DNA from 2 places in the Sphingomonas sp. Ant20 genome. Region 2 is predicted to be linked to the other one. Evidence: riboswitches for the same ligand, from Rfam matches in the RefSeq annotation. Region 2 holds a riboswitch; the other holds the start of a gene.

Region 1 (11,960 bases), on a different contig from region 2:
CCATGCCGGCGAGCACGAGCCGTGCCCCCGATGCGCGGATCCGCTCCGACAGCGCGGGTGCCTCATCGGCGCTGAAAAAGCCGTGATGGCTGCCCGCGATGCGGATGTTCGGGAAGCGCTCCGCCAGGATCGCAGCGGCCTTTTGCGCGACGCCTGGCGGGCTGCCGAGCAGGAAGACGCCCGTTCCCGCCGGCAGCGCGGCGAGCACCGCGGGCGTCAGGTCGGTGCCATTGAGATTGGCCGGGAAGCGCGTGCCGTAGAGCAGCCGGCTGGCGATATCGACGCCGCTGCCGTCGTTGAAGAACACGCCCGCCCGCGTCGCGGTCACGAAGGCGGGATCCGCCCGCGCAAGGTTGACGCTGTGCGCATTGCAGAAGCCAAAGATGGCCGGACCGTCGCCTTCTACCGCGGCAACCACCTGTGCAACGGCACCCGGTACATCGGTGGCGACCACATCGATGTGGCCGATTCGCCGAATCTCCATCATGCCCACCATGCTCAATCGATCAGGATCGAGCCGAGAACGGGGGTGGCATGCTCCTGCAGCACGGCCGCGGCGTTGCGCAGCGCGCGTGCGTCCGACCGGTTGCGGCGCGCGACGATGATCGCCGCGTCGAGCCCGAAACACGCCTCGAGCTGTGTCGCGCTGGCGGGGCCGGCGTCGAAGATCACCAGCCCATAATGATCGCGCAGCGGATCGAGCGTGTTCGCAAGCCGCTGGCGGTCGAAGAGCTCGGACGCGTTGGGGACGCTCGGACCCGCCGACAGCAGCGACAGGCCGGGGATCGCGGTCGTCTGGGCGATCGCCTCGACGCGGCCGCCCGACGACAGCAGCGTCGACAGCCCGGTCCGGTTGGGCAGGCGGAACAGCCCGTGCTGACGCGGCGCGCCGATGCCGCCATCGACGAGCAGCGTCGAATAGCCGGCCTGGGCGCACGCGACGGCCAGATTGGCGGTGAGCACGGTGGTATGCAGCGTCTCGTCGTCGATCCCGATCATCGCGATCCCCTGAAGCGGAGAGCCGTCGGGACGGACGTCGCGCGTCACGATCGCGCGAATGTCACGCGCGGTGACCGCGATGGGATCGTCGGGCGCGAATGCTGCGACGACCAGCGGATCGACGCGCTCATCGCCCTCGGGAAGAACGGTGAAGCCCTGCTGCAGCTCGATCGCGCGGCGCACCTGCTCCTCGGTCGCAAAGCCGAGCTGGACCGCCGCCTCGCCGAACAACAGCCCGGTTTCAGCCTGGCGATGCTCGATCTGGCGATGCGCCTCGGGCGACAGCGACAGCAATTTGCCCAGAAGCTGCCGCTGGCTGGGCGCTTCGGCGCCCGGCGCGACCGCGGGACGAACGACATTTGCCGTTTCGCTCGAACGAAGCCTCATGACGTCTGCCTTCCACCCAGCAGCGACGCGACGCGCGACTGCGAAAACGATACCGAGCCCAGCACGGGCACACCCATGGCCGTCGCTGCGCCACTCGACGTCCGCACCCGCGGCCGCCACAGTTCGAGCGCCAGCGCCGTCCCCGCCGCCAGCATCCCGCCCAGCACGAGGCCGAGCGCCAACCGCATCGGTACGTTGGGCGAGGAGGGGAACATCGGCGGCTGCGCGACGTCGAGCTGGACGACGTTGGTCGACGGCGCCTCGCTCTGCAGCCGCATCGTGCCGAGACGCTGGGTTACGGTGTCATAGGCCGCGCGCGCCGAATCGACGTCACGCTGAAGCACGTCGAGCTCGGCGCGGTCTCCCGCGAGCGACAGCATCTTGCCGCGCTGCTGGTTCAGCAGGGCGCGCATCTGGCTTTCCTTGCTGCTCGCCGCACCGCTGGCGACGCGCACCGCATTGGTGCTCGTCCCGGTCTCGACCGCGAGCCGGCGACGCAGCGCCGACAGTTCCGCCTCGGCGGCCTGACGCTGCGGGTGGTTCGGACCGAGATCCGCGCTGAGCTGTGCGACTTCGGCCGTCTTGGCCGAGATCTGCGTGCGCAGACCCTGGACGACACCGGCCGACTGCACGTCGAGCCCGGTGCTGCCGCCGCCCGCCCGCGCGCCGGCATCCGCCGCCGCCGCTTCGGCCGCGGTTAGCTGGCCGGACAATTCGGTCAGGCGCGCGGCGTCGGTGTTGTTGGTCGTCGTGTCGACGATCCCGGTGCGACGCTGGAACGCGGTCAGCCGGCCCTGCGCCTGCTCGAGCGCGGTGCGGACCTCGCGCGTGCGATCCTCGAACCAGCGCGAATAGGTGCGGGCGGGATCGGTCTGCAGTTGCAGGCGCGCATCTAGGTAGCTGGTGGCAAAGCCATTGGCGACCTGTGCCGAGAATTGCGGATCGGCCGATTTGAAGCGGATCGCGAGCACGCGCGAGGTCCGGCCCGGTATGACCTCGAGCCCGCCGAGCAGCTGGCGACCATACCAGGCGTTGACGTCGCCGGCGCCACCGGTGCGCGCACGCCACTGGTCAGCAACCTGCGGGTTGGCGGCAAGCTTCAGGTCGCGGACGACCGCGGCGGCGATCGCCTCGCTCTGCAGGACGTCGGCCTGGGTCGCGACGAGCGCGGCCACGCCATCCTGCTGCGGCGCCGCCTCGTCGGTAACCGACTGGGCCGGGCCGCCGTCGAACAGCAGCGAGGACTGCGCGACATAGGTCTTGGGCGTGACGGCCGTCCAGAGTGCGACCAGCACGACGATCAGCAGAATGATCGCCAGCTCGATACGCCAGCGCGCCTTGAGCGACGCGATCAGATCAGCGGGTATTAGCAAGGTTGCTCTCCTGCGGTGCGCCAAGCCGGGCCGCCGTGGTGGAAACAGGGGTCGTCATCAACAGCGCGATCAGCATCTGCGGCGCGGTACTGTCACGGAAATACACGCCATCGTGTTCGCCGTCATTGCCCCGTTCGCGGACCAATGCGGGGTCTAGCATCGAAATGGCACGATCATATCGATCGGTATCAAGCAAAACGACGTCCATCGTCGCGGCAGTGCGGGCCAAGGCCTCGAGCGCATCGCGCTGTTCGAGCGTGCAGCCGAGCACGACCTTCGCGAACAGCCGCGCATCGGGTTCGTTCATCTGCGCCCAGTGGCTGAACGCATCGACGAAGCCGGTGCGGGTATGCGCCTTGGTGACGATATCCGCGTCGCTGCTGACAGCGGCGAGCGATGAATGCCCGGCCAGCATGCGCAGGTGATAGGGCGAGCCACAGGCGGCATCGGCGATCATCGCGCGCGCATCGGTATCGAAGCGGACGCCGGTATTGGCCTCGCCACGTGCGATCAGCGCGTCGACGCTGTCGGCGCCGATCCGGCCCAGCGACACGATCCGCATGTGCCGGCGCAGCGACGGGTGGCCAGCGACGACGTCGGACACGGTCCGCGCGATTCCCACCAGCACGAACAGCACCGGCACGAGCGCGTCGGACAGCAGCTTCATCGCCGCAGCGACGTCGCTCTTCACGCTCGCATCCTCGATCCGGTCGAACTCGTCGAAGATCAGGATCGTCGGCGCGGTGACGCGGTCTGCCACCAGATCGACGAACGCCCGTGGGCCGAAATTCTCCGGCATCTGTTCGAGCTTCTGCGCAAAGGCACGCTGTCCGCCGGGCGCGAAGGCTGCGGGCGGGAGCGCGTCGAGATAGAGCCTGATGATGTCGGCGAAGGTCGCATGCGGTTCGCACGCGAAATAGAGCACGACGCGCCCGATTCATCCGCATGCTCGCCGAGCACGCGTACCAGCGACGTCTTGCCCGAGCCGCGTGCGCCGTGGATCACCGCATGCTGGTGAAAGTCGAGCGTCGCGGCGAGCAGATGGTCGAGCTCGACCGCGCGTCCGAACAGCTCGCCGCGGGTCCGCACCGGGCGTGCGGCATCGAACGTGTCCGCGATCCTGCGCCGGTCGCCGATCAGCCGCGTCGCGGTGCTTGCCGGGACGGGATCCGCGGGCAGGTCGACGACCGGCGCGGCGGGCGGGGTGTAGCGATGCGTCAGCTCGATCACGGGGGGCTCGGCCCATCCGCGGCCGTCCAGCCAGCGCGTCAGCGATGCAATCCATGACTTCAACATAATTCTTGTATCTGCCTTGCCGATCCGGGGAGCGGGTACGCGACGTTGCTGCAACGCACAATAGGATTGCCGTACGGCTCCACGGGGCCACTATACCCTGTGATCATTAAGATTTGTGCCGTATCAGGATAGACATTTGCGGTTTGTCCCCGGTCTTGTCGGGTTGCACGCTGTACATATACGGCCCCCACAGGGCGCCGCCTGCCCAATAGGTCCAACCGAGCCAGACGTCCGAGCCCGCGTCAAGTGTGCCGAGCACCGCATCGAGCGCGGCGAGGCAGTTCGGGTCGCTGCTCGCGCCGAATTCGCCGAGAAATCCCCGTGCCTTGTTGGCGCGCAGCCAGGCGGTGGCCGAATCGAACGCCTGTGCGGCGGCCTTTGGCGACACGCATTCCGGATGCGTGCCCGAGGAGTCGGCATCCGGATATTGGTGCATCTCGAACGCCATGTTGTTCGCCGGGTCGACGAGCGTTTTCAGCGCCTCGCCGTTCGAGTCGCTGCCTTTCGTCCAGGAATGGGCACCCGACCAGTTCGTTCCCGGGACGAGCACCAGATTGCGCGCGCCCGTCGCGCGGATTGCTTGCAAGGACGCCTCCGCAATCGGTCGCCACGCCGTGGCGGACAGGCCATTGGGTTCGTTCATCACGCCGAACCCGATACGCTTGTCCCCGGCATAATGGCGGGCGAGGCGGGTCCAGAGGTCGGCGAGCATCGCGCCGCGCGGGTCGATCTGGTCGAGCCGTTGGCCGCGGTATTTGGCGTAATTGTGCACGTCGAGGATGATCAGGCCGAACCCGCCGAGCCCAGCGATCGATTCGTCGAGCCGCGCGAGTTCCGCGGCGTCGATCGGGGCATTGGGCTGCGGTTGCAGCCGTTCCCAGAGAACGGGCACGCGGATCGCATTCATGCCCGCGGCGACGAAGGGCGCGGTCTCCTGTGGCTTGGGGTAGAAATAGTCGAAGCCGTAGCGCCCGGGAATGCGCTTGGAGGCAAAGCCGCCCGTCGCGATGTTGACGCCGGTATAGCGCGGATGCGCGGGCTTGCGCGGCCCTGTCGCGGAGGGGGCATCGGCGGCGGGATCGAGCGTGATCGGCAGACCGGTGCGCGCGGGCGCAATCATGACCGCAACGCCAGCCGTCGCGACCAGCGCAGCGCCTCCCAGCGCAATGAACAGGCCGTTATGTCGCATCGGCACGCCCATCACCCAAGCCGGTGACCCGTGCAAGCGTCACTCGACCAACGCCGGGGGAATCGCGACGGCTGGCCCGGATGGCAAGGCGTGCTGGTGCGGGCGGCGACGGACATGGCGGGGCAGTAGGGCATGAAAAAGGGCGCCCCGTTGCCGGAACGCCCTCTTCTCAGGCCGTGACCGCAGACGTCAGGCTGTTGCGAAACGGACCTGGCGACGACGAACGCGCAGGGCATCGCATGAAACGAGACATTCCGACCCCCGGACGCCGATCACTGATTTAGAGCCATTTTTCATTGATGAAGACCGAGTCCTCGGCCTTCAGTTCGCCGTCGAGATCGACCTTCTTCAGCTTCTCGCCGTCGCGGAAGATCGTGACGTTCCGCGTCGATCCGGCGAGCGTCGGACCACCGGCGCGGGCAAGCGCCTGGCGAACCGTCATCCCGGTCTTTAACGGGAAGGATCCGGGCGAATTCACCTGACCATAGACATAGATGACGGGCGCGACCGGAACGAAGAGCGTGTCCTTCGCCTCGAGCAGCGTCGCCGCGCTCCATTCGCCGCTGAGGTCCGAGAGGAGGATACGGTGTTCGACCGGATCGCCGACCCGCTTCAGGATCGCATAGTCCGCGCTGGTCCCACGCGTGCCGCCCGCGCGGGCGAGCGTCATGCCGACGGTCAGCTGCAGATCGAGCGGATAGATGCCGGGGGTTCCGACCTCGCCGAACACGGTCACCGAACTGCTGACGAACTGCGTGACCTCGACATTGACGACGGGCTTGACGAAATAGCCGCCGCTCCGCAGCCGGGCGGCGATGTCCGCGGCCAGTTCACGCGCGGTCTGGTTGCGCACCTGGACCGCGCCGAGGAACGGCAGGGTGATCGTGCCATCGCTTTTGACGCGCGTCTTGACCACCTGGCCCGGGCCCTGGCCGAAAATCGTCACCTCGACCTCGTCATCGGGGGCCAGGCGATAGCGTCGTTGGGTACGGCACCCGCCGGCGCGGGTGTCGGGCGCGCGGTTGGTACCTGCGCCCCGGCGGCCGCAGCGGCCATGAGCAACGGCAGAACAAGCGAATGCGCCATGCGGATCTTCATCATCATCCCCTTAGAAACGGGCCGTGACACCCGCCGATGCGGATGTGGCCGTATAGTCGTAAATCGCATTGTCCGCCGTGCGGCGCTGGTGAGCGACGTTCAGGCTGAGCCGCAGCGACCGGTGAAAATCGAATGCATAGCTTCCGCCGACGACGTTCAGCCTATCCTTGCCGCGTGGTGGTTGAAGCGTAAGCGCCAGATCCTCGCCGCGCGGGTCGCGTCGCGCGCGCTGGGCGAACAGCGTGGCGGTGCTACGCGCCGAGAGCAGATAGGACACGTTGAGGTTGTAGCTGTCGGCGATGATATAGGTCGCGCCAAACGAGCTCTGATTCTGCACCGCACGGCGGCCGGAGCCGACGATCGTGAACCGGGGCACCGGGCGTATCGTCACCTGCGCGTCGAACGACGGGCCGCTGAAGGACGGCACGGCCGCGCGCTTGGGGTCGGCATGCGTGATGCCGCCGCCAAGCCGGAAGCTGACGCGCGGCGCGACCGAACGTTCGAAGACCAGCTGGACGTCGGTGATCATCGTCGAATCGTCGATCCCGGTCAGATCCTCGATACCCGGGCGCGCGATCTTCGCAACCGAGCCAATGAGCTGCAGCGTACCGAGGCTGGGCCGCCCGTAGCCGATCCCCGCGCGCAGCGCCGACTGGTTCGTGTCCAGAACCTTGCGGCTGCTGTTGGTGAGCGACACGCGGTTGACGCCCACCGCGGGAAAGAAACCCGCCGCGGCGCGGCAGCTCGCGCCGACGTCATAGACCTGGCGCAGGAAGCTCTCGGTCACCACGGTGTTGGTGTCGCCGAGATCGAACTGCGCGCGTTCGAGCGCCGCGCTGCCGGTCACGCTGCAGGGCGCGCCGACCGGGGTCGTCACGCTCGAGGTCAGGTTGATCCGCTCGCGATCGAGGCCGCTGAACCGGGTGTTGAAATCATAGCCGACCGTGCCGCCGGCGGTGACGCGGGTGCGTCCGAAGATGCGGTTCAGGTCGACCGCCAGCGCCGGCGAAACGCGGATATTGTCGCGCGGTCCGCTGCCGCGCGCGTCGTTGAGACGCAGCACGTTGCTGTCATAGACACTGGTGATCACCGGCACGACACGAAACCGGTCGACATTGCCCGCGACGGGCACGCTGACGGGTGTGTTGACGTTGACCGTCTGTGCCTGCGCACCGCTCACCAAACCGCCGGTCATGGCCGCCGCGAGCGCGACCTTGCCGATCCGTGCAGTTCGCTCGTCTCGAGCCCTTCGCATTGTTTCCCGTCATGTTTTCAATTGCTACCCGCATGATGCGCGGTCGCATTTCGTCCTTCGAGCTATTCCGGCGCTTGTCAAATCTCGACTCGCGGCACCGGGCCCAAGGGCACCGCGTCTCGATAAGTGAAAAGCGCGATCAGGTCGAGTGACGGCGTCGCACGGTGCTGTCCCTTGATCGTACACCGGGTCGCGACGATTCGGGTGTCAGGCCTCGGCGATCAGGCTGAGCACGTCGCCGATCAGGCGTCGCATCGCGTCGCGCGCACCATCGGCATCGCGCGCGGCGATCGCGACGGCGACCGCGGCATGGTCGGCGATGTTCGCGCTGCGCCCCTTGATACGGTTGGTGAAGCGGATCGAGGTGCGAAGCGCGGTTTCGACCACCGACTGGAACTGTGCGTAGAAGGGGTTGCGCGACGCGCGCAGGACGGCGACGTGGAACGCGATGTCCGCGTCGAGTGGATCGTCATAGCTGCGCTCAGCCGCGGCCATCCGCGCCAGCCCCGCCTCGATCGCGACCATGTCCTGTTCGGTGTGGTACAGCGCCGCGAGCGCCGCCGCTTCCGGTTCGATCCCGATCCGCAGCTGGTTGAACTGCTGGAGCAGCTCGACCGAGAATTTGCGGTCCAGCAGCCAGCGCAGCACATCGGTGTCGAACAGGTTCCAGCTGCTCGCTGGCTGGACGATCGTGCCCTGTCGCGGGCGCGCGCTGACCAGTCCCTTGGCGGTCAGCATCTTGACCGCCTCGCGGGTCACCGATCGGCTGACGCCATGCGCCACCGCGATCTCCGCCTCGGTCGGGAAGGGCCGATCCGTATATTGGCCGGTCACGATGGCCTTGCCGAGCAGGTCGAGCATGCCATGCGTAAGGTTCCGTCCCAGATCCCGATTCTCCAGGGCAACGACGTCGGTCAGCACACGCTCCATAAAGCCTGTGTGGCGCAAACCGGTCCGGCTGTCACCCACTGCAAGCGTCTGGGTGGCGTGGATTGTCATATAATTCTGCCGCGCGTGTGCCGGGAAGGCGCTGCGGAAGGGCGAACGGGCAATAACGCTATCCCCGGAAGACCGAACCGCCTAGACGGCGCGCTCCCCGGGGGGCCGCTGACGCGCGGCTGAGAGGTGGGCTGCAGCCCATGACCCGCTGAACCTGATCCGGTTGATACCGGCGTAGGGAGGGCTGGCGGCGCGTCCGTCGTCCCTCCGTGTGGAGTGGACGCAAGACCGTGATGATCCTTCGATTTGACCTGATGACGGGCCGGCCGCCCCGTGTTGCGTGCAGTGCGCTGGCAGTGGCACTTGCTGCTGTGGTGGCCTTCACCCCCGCCGGCGCGCAGACGCAGGCGGATTCGCGGGACGGCGCCGACCCGGTCGATATCCGCGTCGTCGGTCTTCTCGATCCCGAGGGGCTGCTCCCCGACCAGACGGTGCCCAAGTCCGAGAGCGCGATCGCCGCGGCGTTCATCACCAAGCAGGCGCCGACGCTCAACGCGTTCCAGCTGGTCAACCTCCTGCCCGGCGCGACCGTCGCGTCGAGTGATCCTTACGGCTTGTCGACCAGTTCGAGCCTGACGTTGCGCGGGCTGGGGCAGGACGAGATCGGTGTGACGATGGAGGGCGCGCCGCAGAACGACATTGGCTATTATTACGCCTATCCCTCGCAGTTCGCCGATACCGAGAATCTGCAGCGCATCGCGCTGGCGCAGGGCGCGGTCGATATCGCGTCGCCGACGCTGGGCGGTGCGGGCGGGTCGCTGTCGCTCTGGCTCGACGATCCGAGTGCGGCGCCGCGCGGGCTCGTCGACCTGTCGATCGGGTCCTATGCGGCGCGGCGCGGCTTCGTCCGGCTCGATAGCGGGCGGATCGGCCAGACGGGGCTGCGGGCGTTCGTCTCCTATTCGAACACGCGCGCGAACAACTGGCGCGGTGCCGGCCATGACACGCGCCAGCATGTCGATGCCAAGCTGCTCGGCGAATGGGGCAACGGCAACCGCGCGAGCCTGGCGCTGTCGTTCAACGATGCAAACTCGTCGACCTATCGCAGCCCGACGCTCGCCGAATGGCGCGCCCAGGGACGCGATTTCAACTTCGATGCGCGGTACAGTGCGGGCAACACCAATTACTGGCGGCTCTACCGCGCGCCGTTCCGCAACCTCTATGCGTCGGCGCCGGTGCATCTGGCGCTGGGCGCGGGGGTGACGCTCGACAGCACCAGCTATCTGCAGTTCGGCTACGGCAATTCGCCCTATGGCACGCAGCTCGGCACGACCGGCAATTTCCTCGGCATCGAGCCGCTCGCCGATCCGATCGCGCTGCCGGGCGCGGTCGACGGGGTCGCGACGGTGCTGGGCAACTATACAGGTGACCAGCGCCGCGTGGGCACGGTCAACACGCTGACGATCGAGCGGGGCATCCACCGGCTGACCGCGGGGCTGTGGTTCGATCACGGCATCGACCGCGTCGTCCAGTCCTACACCGCGGTCGGCGCCGATGGCGCACCGGCCGATCGCTGGGGCTATCGCGCAAAGGCGATCCGGACCGCCGACGGCCGGTTGCTCGCCTATGAGAACCAGCGGACCGTGACGGTGACCAAGGCGGCGTTCCTGGCCGACCATGTCACGCTGACCCCGCGTCTTGCGGTCGATATCGGGTTCAAGGGCGTCAATGTGCTGCGCAGCGGGCGCAATTACTTGCCCGGCCCGCAGGACAGCGTCCGTCTCGACAGCTTCGCCGCGCTGCCGCGGGCGGCGGTGCATTACGAGATCGACGACCGGCAGCAGCTGTTCGCCAACATCACCACCAACTTCCGCACGCCGAACGAGTTCACGCTCTACGACAGCTATGCGGGCGGTGCGCTGGTCAGCGCGGGGACGACCGCGCTGAAGAACGAATATGCCGTCTCGCAGGAGCTGGGCTATCGCTATATCGGTACAGCGCTGTCCGCATCGGTGACGGGGTTTCATTATGATTTCCGCAACCGCCAGCTGGCAACGGTCATCAATAGCGGCGGCGCGCTGGTCAATTCGACGCTGAATGCCGGGGGACAGAGCTCCTACGGGATCGATGCCGAGATCGACTATCGCCCGGCGCGCGGTGTCAGCGTCTATGTCTCGGGCGAATATCTACGCGCGCGAATCAGCGACGACCTGCCGGTTGGCGACGATTATCTGCCGACCCGCGGCCGGCATGCGGTCTCGAGCCCGACCGTCCAGGTCGGTGGCGGCGGGACCTATGACGACGGACGGTTTTTCGGCAGTGTCGCGGTGAAATATGTCGGCCGGCAATATGCGACCTTCGTCAACGACGAGAGCATCAAGGGCTATGCGACGCTCGACCTGTCGGTCGGCGTGCATCTGGCGTCGATGCTCGACGGCAAGCGGACCGACCTGCGGCTGAACGCGATCAACGTGACCGATCCGCGCGTGCTGGCGGGGGTGCAGTCGGTCTCGACCAATGCGCGTGACGTGATCGGGCGCGGCGGGACGCTGATCGCGGGATCTGCGCCGACCTATTATGTCGGAAGTGGTGCGGCCGTCATGGCGACCATCTCGCGCGGCCTGTGACCGGAGCGCGCGCGATGATCGGCGCGGGCTCGCCGGCGGCGCATCTGGTCCACGGGATGGGCACGGACATGGCCGCACCGAGCTGGCCGGCGATCACCGCCGAGGAAGCCGCGACGGTGGTCGCGCAGTTTCCGGCCGCCGGTCTGCTCGAGCATGTGCACTGGCATTCGCCGCGTCCTTTCTCCGCAGCGGCGCTCGTCGAGACCTGGCAGGGCATGTTCCTGCTCAAGCGGCATCACCGCCGGATGCGGACGCCCGATCAGCTGGGCGCGGAACACCGGTTCATCGCGCATCTGCGGACGCGCATTACGGTGCCGGAGGTCATGACGCTCGCCGCCAGCGACAGCGGCGCGCTGGCCCGTGGCGACTGGACCTATGAACTGCATCGCAAGGCCGCCGGCGTCGACCTGTATCGCGACCGGCCGTCCTGGACGCCGTTCCTGTCGCTCGCGCAGGCGCGTGCGGCGGGCGTTGCGCTGGCGCGGCTGCACCGCGCGTCGCAGGGGTTCGATGCGCCGGCGCGCGTGCTGCAACCGCTGGTCGCGAGCTTCACCATCCTGCCCGATCCCGATCCTATGGCGGCGGCGGGACGCTATGTCGTGGCGCGGCCGGCGCTCGCCGCGTTCCTCGCCCGGAGGCCGTGGCGGCGTGAACTCGCGTCGCTCTTCAGCGCGCTCGGCGACGGGTTGCAGCCGCGGCTCGCCGCGCAGCCGGCCTTGTGGACGCATAATGACTGGCATCCCTCCAACCTGCTCTGGGAGGAGGAGGACGTGCGGACCGTCATCGATTTCGGGCTG
Region 2 (11,960 bases):
CTCCGCCATGGGTTGGAGACGCGGTCGCTTCGCAACACGCGCATCACCTCCGCGTCCTCCGCGCCTCCGCGCGAACAAACCCTTACTGCTCGCCCTCAAGCATCAACCGCGCCGTCGCCTTAGCACTCCCGACGACGCCCGGAATCCCCGCCCCCGGGTGAGTCCCCGCGCCGACGAAGTACAGGTTCGGGATATGATCGTCGCGGTTGTGCACGCGGAAATAGGCGCTCTGCGTCAGCACCGGCTCGAGCGAGAAGGCCGAGCCCAGATGCGCGTTCAGATCCTGCGCGAAATCCTTCGGCGCATAGCTGAACTTGGTCACGATCCGGTCGTGGATGTCGGGGATCAGCCGCCGACCGATCTCGTCGAGGATCCGCTTCTCCAGGATCGGGCCGATCTCGTCCCAGTCGACCGGGAACTTGCCGAGATGCGGCACCGGCGCGAGCGCGTAGAAGGTCGAATGCCCCTCCGGCGCCAGGCTGGGGTCGGTGACGGTCGGATGGTGCAGATAGAGCGAGAAATCTTCCGCCAGCACGCCGTGATCGTAAATGTCCGACAGCAGCCCCTTATAGCGCGGCCCGAACAGGATCATGTGGTGCGGAATGCCCGGCCACGTGCCCTTGATCCCGAAATGCACGACGAACAGCGACGGGCTGTACTTCTTGCGCTCGAGCGACGCCTTGGTCCGCTGTCCGCTGCGCGACGTCGCCAGCAGGTCGCGATAGGTGTGCATGATGTCGCTGTTCGCCGCCACCGCATCCGCCTGGCCCGACCAGCCGCTTGCCGTCGTGACCCCGGTCGCGCGGTCGCCCAGCGTCTCGATCGAGGTGACCGGGTCGTCGAGCCGCAGCACGCCGCCCAACCGCTCGAACTGGGTCACCAGCGCCGCGACCAGCCGGTTGGTACCGCCGCGCGCGAACCACACGCCGCCGTCGCGCTCCAGCTTGTGGATCAGCGCATAGATCGCGCTGGTCGTCATCGGATTGCCGCCGACCAGCAGCGTGTGGAACGAGAGCGCCTCGCGCAGCTTCTCGGACTTCACGAAGCTCGACACGATCGAATAGACCGAGCGCCAGGCCTGGTATTTCGCCAGTGCCGGCGCCGCCTTGATCATCGATCCGAAGTCGAGAAACGCGACATGGCCGAGCTTCTCATAGCCTTCGTGAAACACGCCGGCGGAATAGGCGAGGAACTTCTCATAGCCCGCCCAGTCGCCCGGATGCAGCTTCTCGATCTCCGCCCGCATTTGCGTATCGTCGTTGGTATAATCGAAGTTCGTCCCGTCCGCCCAGTTCAGCCGGTAGAAGGGCAGCACCGGGTCGAGCGTCACGTCCGCGCTCATGTCGTGCCCGCTCAGCGCCCATAGTTCGCGCAGGCAGTCGGGATCGGTGATGACGGTCGGGCCGGCATCGAAGGTGAAGCCGTCGCGCTCCCAGTAATAGCCACGCCCGCCCGGCTTGTCGCGGCTCTCGACGATGGTCGTCTGGACGCCTGCGGATTGCAGCCGGATCGCGAGCGCCAGCCCGCCAAACCCTGCGCCGATGACGATAGCTGTCTTCATGATCTCATACTGCCTGCGATGGCGCGGACGGCGCGCACGATGGGGACGGGGGGCTTGCCGGTCAGGATCCGCGCCTTGTCGGTCATGGTCGAACGTCCGGCATAGAAACGGCCTATCAGCGAAGGGGAGAGACGATAGAAGCGCTCGAGGATCCGGTAGCGTTCCTCGGGCTCCGCCGCGCGGAACAGCATCGTGTCGAGCATCCGGTAGAAACCGCGACTCTTCCACGTCGCCTGCGCCATCGCATAGGTCGCGTCATGCAGCCGTGCGCCCGAGAAATCCCCCAGCGCCGCGATCATCGACGCGGTCCGCACCGCATCGGGCAGCGAATAGCCGGTGGTCGGGTGGAACATCCCCGCGCGCATCCCCGCCTTGGCGACGCGCGCGCCGGTCGAGCGCCAATAGGCCTCGAAATCGCCGCCCATCGCGACCGGCAGCACGCCCGATTCCTCGCGCTCGATCCGCTTCACTGACCAGCCGCGCTCGGCGACATAGGCATCGATCCGGTCGCGCAGCACGGGCAGATCGAGATCGGGCGTGTCGCTGTAATAGGTGTCCTCGACGAACATCCGCCGCGCCTTGAACGGCAGGCAATAGACGAAGCGATAGCCGTCGAGCTGTTCGACGCCTGCATCCATCACCATCGGCCGCGGCGCCTTGTGCATCGCGTCGAGCAGCATCTCGCGTCCGAGAAATTTCTGCCACGCCAGATCGAGCAGCGTGAGGTCGCCCGGCCCGCGCGCGTCGATCACCCCGGTCGCTTCGATCCGGTCGCCGTCGCTCAGCACCACCGCGGTCGCGCTCGCGCCGCTGACCTTGCGGTCGAGCATCAGCGCGTGCGGCGGCAGGACGCGGCGTACCTCGCGGTCGAGCTGGACGCTCTCGATCGAATTGTAACGCGCGTCGATGGTCCGCGCATGCCCTGGAAAGCGCACGTCATAGCCCTGCCAGCCATGCACCACGAGCGGCGCGACGATCCAGCGGTCCGCCGCCGCCACGTCGCTGTCGAAGAACGACCAGAGGTGATTGCCACCGACCGTCGGGGCGGCATCGACCAGCCGCACGTCGAGCGCCGGATGCTTCGCTTTGAGCGCCAGCGCGATCATCCCGCCGGCCAGGCCCGCGCCAACGATCGCGACGTCGCAGGAGATCGTCGATGCCATGGCTCCGACTAGCGCAAACCGGCGCCTGCGAAAACAGCCTTTCCCGCCCAATCGCACGCGAAGACAACCTGCATTGCCGGCCCCCCTGCCTCTTCCGCCACCGAGGCGATCCCCCTCGGGTTACCGCCTTCCGCTGCCACCGCGCGGCGGACGCGAAGGGACGGGGAGCGCCAGGTCGGGCATGGCGCGCCGCCGCCATCTCCGCCACTATGTCCATGCCAGATCCGGAGCCGCCATGCCCCCTCACACCCGACCGACGCTTCGCCAGCACCGCACGCCGGCCCCCGCCACCCCCAGGCGCCGACGCTGGCCACGGCGCGCCTGACGCTGACCGGCCATGTCCCTGCCGATCTCGACGACTGCGCCGCGATGTGGGCCGATGCCCGCGTCTATGCGATGATCGGCGGCTCGCCGCGCAGTCGCGAGGAGGTGTGGATCCGGTTGCTCCGCTCGATCGGGCAGTGGACCGCGTTCGGCTATGGCAGCTGGATCGTGCGCGAGACCGCGACCGGCCGGCTGATCGGCGAGATGGGGTTGATCGATGCGCGGCGCGCGATCCTGCCGCCGATCGACGGTCCCGGTGCGATCGGCCCCGAAATGGGCTGGACGCTGACCGGCGACGCGCAGGGCCAGGGCTATGCGTCGGAGGCTATGGCGGCGGTCCTGGCCTGGGCCGACCCGCGCATCGCCGCCACGACCTGCATCATCGACCCCGGCAACGCGCCCTCGCTCAGCCTCGCCGAGCGCCTCGCTACCGCCTGCGCATCGAGGGTCGTTATCGTGACGCGCCGATCCTAATCCTCGACCGGCGCGCCTGACCTCGGTTCCGGACGCTCGGCGGACAGGTCGAGCGATGCTGGCCGAGGAACTGCGCGGGTTTTTACGGTACCGGGCAGCCGCAAGTCGTCGCTGCTGCCCGGCACCGTGTGCGGTGCGCGCTCTTTTCCGGATCAGCCGGGAGCGCTCATGCCCATGTTTACGCGCTGGCGATCAGTTCGCCGGGACCTTGATGAACGGGTCATAGCTGTAGGTCTTGCCCGACATCGAGAAGACGACGCTGTACTGGTAGGACCCCTGTCCTGTGCCGTTGTTGATCACACAGGTCCAATAGATGCGCCCGCGGGCGTCGTCTGTTTTTCAAGATTCTGGAATACACTATTCGGCGGGTTCTGCGTGCATTGACCGGTAAACCCGGTGATTGCGATATTATCGGCGGGATTGATGGGATAGACGGTCCACACCAAGACGTCACCGGCATTGCACGGCGTCGTCAACTCGTTGCCACCCTCGGACGTGCCTTCATAGCCCGTCGTGTCGATCATATACAGACCCTGGGTGATGGTCTGGCCACTGGCCGTCGACTGAGCTGTTTCCACATCCACAGCAATCATGATGTTGATGGTTGCCATATCCTCATCTCCTAAATTTATAGTATCGAGATGGCCTGTCTCCGACATGGCGTCAGACTTTCAAACAGGCGTTATCGTCGTAATGGAGCAATGTTCTGCTATCCGGATCTGAAATTCGTTGACCTGAGTGAAATTTCACATTGCAAGGCGTCAATGAGACTTCAACAACCGAGTTGTTGGCGCATGAATTCTGCAAAATCGATAAAGTTATGATGAGGATTCGGTGTTCGGACATAGATCAGGGCGGCGTCAAGTTTGCAGGCGCACAGGCCGTCGCGCTTTGCAGCCGCGTACCCGGATGCCGCCGGTATCGATCATTTTGCGGGGGCGATAGGCTAGAGTGAGTGCAAACAGGTGGAGCACCGTCCGGGTGTGGTCGACCTAGGATCTGAATGGCAACGGCGTTCGATCCGGTCCCGTTGCTGTGATAATTCCGCTACGGGTCGTCGCGATTCCGACCCTGGCGGTGCGCTCGGTTTGGCTCTGACGGTCATGACCGTTATGGAGGGGGCCAATCCGATGGGCCGGGAGGTTTTTCCCCGGTTCATGTGGAGGGGAGCATTGGGGACATGGCTGATCACGGCCAGCCACCATCAGCCACATCATGAACGATACAGGTGCAATTATGAGCTCACTTTCCGGTTCTGGGATCGGCTCTGCGGCACCGACCGGGAGCACGGCGATGCGGGCAGCTCGCATGCCAAGGCTGCCGCGCGTGCTGGCGGCGGCCGCGGTCTGGGCCGTTCTGGCGGCAGCGAGCCCGGTCACGCGGCTTGACGTCGAGGTCGACAATCTCCGCTCGGCCAAGGGGTTGATCCGTATCTGCCTGACCGCCGACCCCGATAATTTCCCCGCCTGTGTCGACGATGCCAAGGCACTGACCCGGACCCTGCCCGCCGCGGTCCGGACGACGAGCTTTCCGGGCCTGCCGCAGCGTGGCTATGCGCTGGCGATCATCCATGACGAGAACAGCAACTCCAAGCTCGACACGATCGCGGGTATCCCGCGCGAGGGCTATGGCTTCTCGAACAACGCGGCGGTACGCTTCGGACCGCCGCGCTTTTCCGCAGCACGGTTCATGCTCGCCGGTGATGCCGAAATGCAACAGGTTAGGATGCGTTACATCTTCTGACGGATTGCAACGGACCGAATGGGGTTGCCCCGCGTTGCGCGGTGGAACCTTTTTGTCCGGAGCCCGTCCTTGCGCGCATTCTCACTCGTTCTGACTGCCGCAACCGCGGCCGTCGCCCTCGCCACGCCGGCACTTGCGCAGACGGATCCCAATCCGACCCCGCCAATCACCGATCCCGCCGACAACAACCGCATCACGCTCGGTCTCGGCGTCGCGTCGCTTCCCGATTACGAGGGTGCGGACAGCAACAGCTTCACCCCCGGCGCGGTCGCGATCGGCACGATCCGCGGGCATGACTTCTTCACGCGCGGTACGCAGCTCTATGTGAACCTGATCCCCAATACCGGGTCGGTCGGGATCAACTACGAAGTCGGCGTTATCGCCGCCGTCCGCACCGATCGCACGGGCCGGGTCGACAACCGGCAGGTCCGCGCGCTCGGCAAGATCGACACGGCCTATGAAGTCGGCGGCTTTGTCGGCATCGGCAAGACCGGCGTCATCACCAGCGATTACGACACGCTGACCGCGCGTGTCGCCTATATCCACGACGTGTCGGGCACGCACGACAGCTATGTCATCACCCCGCAGGTCAACTACACGACGCCGCTGTCGGTCCGCACCCTGGTCGCCTTCGGCCTGTCGGCGGATTATGCAGGCAAGGGCTTTGGCCGGACCTATGCCGCGGTCACGCCGATCGGCACGATCAACAGCGGTCTGCGCACCTATGACATCAACGACAGCGGCTTCCGCCGGGTCAACGTCTCCGCGTTTGCTTTGCAGAGCCTGTCGGGCGATCTGCGCCGCGGCTTCGGCGTCGGCGCAGGGGTGCTCTACGGCCGCATGCTCGGCAAGTACAAGGACAGCCCGATCGTCGCGGACGCGGCGATGCCGACCAGTGGCTCGGCGCGGTGGGCCTGACCTACACCTTCTGATCGCAACCCGCCGATCGATCCGAAACCCCGTGCGGCCCGGCCGTGCGGGGTTTTTCCGTTTGCGCCCCCGTCCGTTGCGCCTATGCTCGCCCTACCCCGGGGGAGCGCCGATCCGCGCTTGAGAGGAAGGCAGGAGCCTTCGACCCGCTGAACCTGATCCGGTTGATACCGGCGGAGGGAGGGAGCGGTCGCCACAGAACCGCATGCCTTGCTCCGAGACCTTTAGGAGCAAGCGCATGGCCGATTACGATCCCCGCATCCCGACCGCCGACATCGGCGTCACCACCGGCCCGATCCGCGGCTCGCGGAAGATCCATGTCGCGGTGCCCTCCAGCCCCGACGTCCGCGTCGCGATGCGCGAGATCGTGCTCGACCCCAGTTGCTCCGAGCCGCCCTTGCGCGTCTACGACACCAGCGGTCCGTACACCGACCCCAGGGCGACGATCGACATCACGCCGGCCTGCCGCAACTCCGCCGCCAGTGGATCGAGGCGCGCGGCGACGTCGAGAGTTACGACGCGCGCGCGGTCCGGCCCGAGGATAATGGCCAGCTCGGCCCCGACCGCTCGGGCGGCGTCCCGCAATTTCCCGGCAGCATCAAGCGCCCGTTGCGCGCCAGGCTGGCGCCAATGTCAGCCAGATGCATTACGCACGCCGTGGCATCATCACGCCCGAGATGGAATATGTCGCGACGCGGGAGAATCTCGGCCGCGCGATGCTGAAAGAGTATAAGCGCGACGGCGAGAGCTTCGGTGCGTCGATCCCCGACTTCGTCACCCCCGAGTTCGTCCGCGACGAGGTCGCGCGCGGCCGCGCGATCATCCCCAACAACGTCAACCACCCCGAATCCGAGCCGATGGCGATCGGCCGCAACTTCCTGGTCAAGATCAACGCCAATATCGGCAATTCGGCGGTCGCGTCGAACGTCGCCGCCGAGGTCGACAAGCTCGTCTGGTCGATCCGCTGGGGCGCGGACACGGTGATGGACCTGAGCACCGGCCGCAACATCCACGACACGCGCGAATGGATCCTGCGCAACAGCCCCGTGCCGATCGGCACCGTGCCGATCTATCAGGCACTCGAGAAGGTCGGCGGCGTCGCCGAGGATCTGACTTGGGAGATCTTCCGCGACACGCTGATCGAACAGGCGGAGCAGGGCGTGGATTACTTCACGATCCACGCCGGCGTGCGCCTCGCCTATATCCCGATGACCGCCAAGCGGGTCACCGGCATCGTCTCGCGCGGCGGCTCGATCATGGCGAAATGGTGCCTCAGCCACCACAAGGAGAGCTTCCTCTACGAGCGCTTCGACGAGATCACCGAGATCATGAAGGCGTATGACATCGCCTATTCGCTCGGCGACGGGCTGCGCCCCGGCAGCATCGCCGACGCGAACGACGAGGCGCAGTTCAGCGAGCTCTACACGCTCGGTGAACTCACGCACCGCGCATGGAAGAGCGACGTCCAGGTTATGATCGAGGGCCCCGGCCATGTGCCGATGCACAAGATCAAGGAGAATATGGAAAAGCAGCTCGAGGTCTGCGGCGAGGCGCCCTTCTATACCTTGGGGCCGCTCACCACCGACATCGCGCCGGGTTATGACCATATCACCAGCGGCATCGGCGCGGCGCAGATCGGCTGGTACGGCACCGCGATGCTTTGCTACGTCACGCCCAAGGAGCATCTGGGCTTGCCCGACCGCGACGACGTGAAGGTCGGCGTCGTCACCTACAAGCTCGCCGCACACGCCGCCGACCTCGCCAAGGGTCACCCTGCCGCGCAGATGCGCGACGACGCGCTGAGCCGCGCGCGCTTCGAGTTCCGCTGGCGCGACCAGTTCAACCTGAGCCTCGACCCCGATACGGCCGAGCAATATCACGACCAGACGCTCCCCGCAGAAGGCGCCAAGACCGCGCATTTCTGCTCGATGTGCGGTCCGAAATTCTGCTCGATGAAGATCACGCAGGAGGTGCGTGACTTCGCCGCCAAACAGAACGGCCCCGCCGACACGTTCCTAGCGGCCGATATCGATCAGACCGACGCCAACCGCGCGATCTTCGCCAAGGGTGCGCATGCCGACGCAGAAAAGGGCATGGCTGAAATGAGCGAGAGGTTCCGCGAGAAGGGCAGCGAGATCTACCTCCCCGCGGACGTCTGATCCGCCACATCCCGAACTCCTCCCCCGGCAGGGGGAGGATCAGGGGGTGCGTCCGTTACCGCTTGCGCACGAACTCCGCGCGCAGCACCAGACCCTTGATCCCCTCATAGCGACAGTCGATCTCCTGCGCGTCACCGGTCAGGCGGATCGCCTTGATCAGCGTGCCGCGCTTGAGCGTCTGGCCCGCGCCCTTGACGGTCAGGTCCTTGATCAGCGTCACCTGGTCGCCGTCCGCCAGCACGTTGCCGACCGAGTCGCGGACCACGACCGTGTCGTCGTCCGCCGCGCGGGTCGTGGATGCGGCGTCGGCGGCGACCCATTCGCCGCTGGCCTCGTCATAGACGTAATCGTCGTCCGCCATCGTCATCGTCCTGTTTCGTGCCGGATCACTTGAGCGTCGTCATCTCGACGGGCTTGCCCTTGGTCGTCGGGTTCGACGCGTTCGCCTTGGGCTCCTTCTCGGCCTTGGGCTTGCGGACTTCCTTGTTCGATTTCTTCTGGCTCTTGGCCATGATGCTGCCCTTCCGGCGGGGCGGAGCGCCCCGGGACGGCGACGATACACGCTTGCACTCGCGCATACCCGTAGATTCGGATCGTCGAGTCGCCCCGGCAGCGCCGGCATCGCGGGCAACCTCAGCCCGGTCGGCGCGTTGGGATGAAAAGACCATGAGGGGGCTGCGATGCATATCGGATCCGGGGCTGCGCCGATCACCCTGTCGCTGCGTGCGGGGATGGCAATGCTTGCCATGGCCGTGTCAGGCTGCAGTGCGGGCGACGATCCCCAGCAGACCGCTGCGGTCGCCAACTTCACGCCGCCTGCCACGCGGACGCCGACCCCCGTGGCGGGGCAGGCGCAGACCACGCCGCTCACCGCCTATGTCGGCAAATACCCGCATGACGCGGTCGATGGCGTCGATTTCTTCGATCGCACCGAGGTGGCCGGCGGGTTGCTCGCGGTGGTCGACGATGCCCGGCTGCGGTCGCTGATCCGCGGACGCTCGGGACCGCAGACGCCGATCTTCCAACGGGGCCGGCGCATCGCCTCCTGGGGGTGCGAGGCACATAACTGCGGCGATCACAACTGGATGGTCGCGATCGATCCGGCGGGTGGGACAGCGCAGGCCTGTTATCACGATGCCGGCACGATGCGCGATCAGAGCCGCTGGTATGCCGATGGCGCACCGGTCCTGCGCCCTGGCGCCTGTCCTTCGGAGGGTAACGATGCTTGAACACATGCCTGCCTGGCTCGGCCACGCACTTAAAGGATTGCGCGCTGGTGCCGACGCGTTGGTGATCGCCCGGTCCGGTCTCGGGTCGGCGCGCAGGCCGGCACGGGGTTCGCGACGCTCGACCTGACCAGCCCCGCCTTTGCGCATGAGGGGCGGTTGCCGCCGCGGTTCACCGCCGATGGTGACGGGGTGTCGCCGCCGCTGGTCTGGAGCGTGCCACCTGCGGGCACCGCCGCGCTCGCGCTGATCGTCGAGGATGCGGATGCGCCGACGCCGCAACCGCTGGTTCACGCGATCGTCTGGCATATCGCTGCCGATGGGCTGCGACTGGCCGAAGGTGCGATCGCGGCCGACGGCGCAGGGACGCCCGACGGCGATGTCGGGCGCAATTCATATCTGCGCGAAGGCTGGCTGCCGCCCGATCCGCCGACCGGGCATGGCGAACATCGCTACGCCTTCCAGCTGTTCGCGCTCGATGCGGCGCTGGGCGATCCAGGCGTGTCACCGGGCCGCACCGCGCTGGTCGAGGCGATGTCGGGACATGTGCTCGCGGCGGGGTTGCTGATCGGGACCTATTCGCGCGAGGAGGCCGCGCCCGTCGGCCCCGCTTCTTCGGCCATGCTGGCCTGACCGCGACCCGCGCCTGGCGGGCAGGGATCCCCCGCGCTGCCGATCAGGCGAACGCTGCGGCATGAGTCGCGATCAGCAGGACGGTGGTCGAGAAGGCGACGATGCCGACGAGCAGGCCGCTGTCCCGCAGGCGGTCGGGCCGGTATTGGCCGCGATGGAGGTGATGAAGCATGATGCAGTCTCCGCAGTCAGGCCGGATCACGCGATCGGGATGATCGGCGTCGCTGCGCTGATCGCGATGCCGGCGAAGACCAGCGCCCCGGCGAACGAGAGGAGGATGCGCTTGGCGGATTCGAAATGGATCGAGGACATGGTGGCTTCCCTTCGGTGATGGCGGCGTCCGGACCATCCGGCTGCCGATATCCCCTGCTTTGCACACCCCGTGCCAGTTCCGTATCCGGCTGAATCAGCGCGGTTTTTCGCAGCAGCCACGCAGCAGTTGGGATTTTGCGCCACACTTATCCGGTGAACGGCGCCAAGGATCGGTGCCGCGGACCGCCGCGCGGATCAGGCGGCGCAGATCCGGTCGCGCCCGTCGCCCTTGGCAGTGTAGAGGAGCCGGTCCGCACGGGCGAACGCGCTCTCGGCGGCTTCGTCCGCATGGATCGCGGTGACGCCTGCCGAAAAGGTGATCTGGCCGAGCGGGGAATCGGTCTCGCGATTGCGGAAGCGTTTGGCGGCAACGATCGCGCGGACCGAATCGAGCAGGCGCGCGGCGTCGCTCAGGCTGACGCCGCACAACAGCACCGCAAACTCCTCGCCGCCGTGCCGCACGACGAGATGCCCTTCGCACCCCGCCGCGATCATCTGGCCGATCGCGGTCAGCACCCGGTCGCCGACGCCGTGGCCGAACGCGTCATTGACGCGCTTGAACCGGTCGACGTCGCATACCGCGAGGCAATAGGGGCCTTTGTCCGCGTCGCGTGCGCCGAACGCCTCGTCGAACGCGCGCCGGTTCGGCAGGCCGGTCAGCGTGTCGCGTCGTGCGCTGTCGCGGGCCTCGATGAGCTTGGCCCGCAGGACGTCGGTCTCGTGCTTCGCCTTGGCCAGCCGCACCTCCGACTCGCGGATCCTGCCGATCATCGCGGTCGTGATCCGCGTGATCTCGTCGATCTCGGCCAGTCCCGGCGACGTCGTGATCGCCGCCGCGCTTTCGGCCAGGTCATGGCCGAAGCCGCGGGTCTCGGCGTGGATGCTGTGCATGATCGTCGCGAATCCGTCGACATGCTCCTGCGTCTCGGCGACCAGCCGGTCCGCCTCCCCCTCGCGCAGCGCGGGATCGCATTGGTCGTCGGGGTCGACGGTCGCGGGCGTATCGGTAACCTGTCCGCCAAGCGCCTCGATATCCCTGCGCAGCAGCCGGACGCCGCCCTCGGTCAATCGCGCAACCTGCGCCGCGAGCGGGCCGTCGGGTGCCGACAGCACGGCATGCGCGAACGCATAATGCGACGGATCCGGACGCAACCGGTGCTTACGGAGGAATCGGCCGATCTGGTCGAACAGGTCCTCCGTGCTCACCTGTTGTGCGCCCTGCGCGTCCCGCATGTCATTTGCCCCCGTTTCGCCCCCGGAATAGAACGATAAAGGTTAGCAACGCGTGACGATTTGCGGATCTATCGGCGGTTAAGCGTCTCAACTGCGGCCAGCGTCGAACTGACATGCTCGGCCGGGTTCATGTCGTCGTGAACAAAGGCGACCCGGCCGTCGCGGCCGATCACGTAACTGGTGCGCTTCGTGACGTCGCGTC

The links. A riboswitch is a leader RNA that binds a small molecule or an ion and turns the genes downstream of it on or off. The one in region 2 is predicted to bind thiamine pyrophosphate.
Region 1: another riboswitch for thiamine pyrophosphate. It lies ahead of NI18_RS12750 (TonB-dependent receptor); the one in region 2 lies ahead of thiC (phosphomethylpyrimidine synthase ThiC).

Annotation. Positions count from the first base shown of each region.
Region 1 covers NZ_JRVI01000091.1:1,646-13,605, reverse strand. Annotated here, with positions in the region: gene NI18_RS12795 (WecB/TagA/CpsF family glycosyltransferase) at 1-484, opposite strand, end outside; gene NI18_RS12790 (CpsD/CapB family tyrosine-protein kinase) at 499-1,386, opposite strand; gene NI18_RS12785 (GNVR domain-containing protein) at 1,383-2,759, opposite strand; gene NI18_RS22420 (hypothetical protein) at 2,743-3,519, opposite strand; gene NI18_RS24375 (ATP-binding protein) at 3,486-4,052, opposite strand; gene NI18_RS12775 (glycoside hydrolase family 5 protein) at 4,162-5,244, opposite strand; gene NI18_RS12770 (SLBB domain-containing protein) at 5,525-5,974, opposite strand; partial or broken gene NI18_RS27050 (polysaccharide biosynthesis/export family protein) at 6,011-6,220, opposite strand; gene NI18_RS12765 (outer membrane beta-barrel protein) at 6,353-7,597, opposite strand; gene NI18_RS12755 (FCD domain-containing protein) at 7,805-8,527, opposite strand; TPP riboswitch at 8,692-8,780, shown strand; gene NI18_RS12750 (TonB-dependent receptor) at 8,830-11,163, shown strand; gene NI18_RS12745 (phosphotransferase) at 11,178-11,960, shown strand, end outside.
Region 2 covers NZ_JRVI01000060.1:33,852-45,811, forward strand. Annotated here, with positions in the region: gene NI18_RS10045 (phytoene desaturase) at 83-1,561, opposite strand; gene crtY (lycopene beta-cyclase CrtY) at 1,558-2,724, opposite strand; gene NI18_RS10055 (GNAT family N-acetyltransferase) at 3,094-3,522, shown strand; gene NI18_RS10060 (hypothetical protein) at 3,819-4,133, opposite strand; partial or broken gene NI18_RS23305 (sterol desaturase family protein) at 4,543-4,910, shown strand; gene NI18_RS10065 (DUF2141 domain-containing protein) at 4,816-5,265, shown strand; gene NI18_RS10070 (MipA/OmpV family protein) at 5,335-6,183, shown strand; TPP riboswitch at 6,285-6,394, shown strand; partial or broken gene thiC (phosphomethylpyrimidine synthase ThiC) at 6,434-8,354, shown strand; gene NI18_RS10080 (alkylphosphonate utilization protein) at 8,410-8,715, opposite strand; gene NI18_RS26855 (hypothetical protein) at 8,741-8,866, opposite strand; gene NI18_RS10085 (hypothetical protein) at 9,035-9,583, shown strand; partial or broken gene NI18_RS10090 (YbhB/YbcL family Raf kinase inhibitor-like protein) at 9,576-10,213, shown strand; gene NI18_RS26860 (hypothetical protein) at 10,257-10,385, opposite strand; gene NI18_RS10095 (GGDEF domain-containing protein) at 10,721-11,731, opposite strand; gene NI18_RS10100 (peroxiredoxin) at 11,827-11,960, opposite strand, start outside.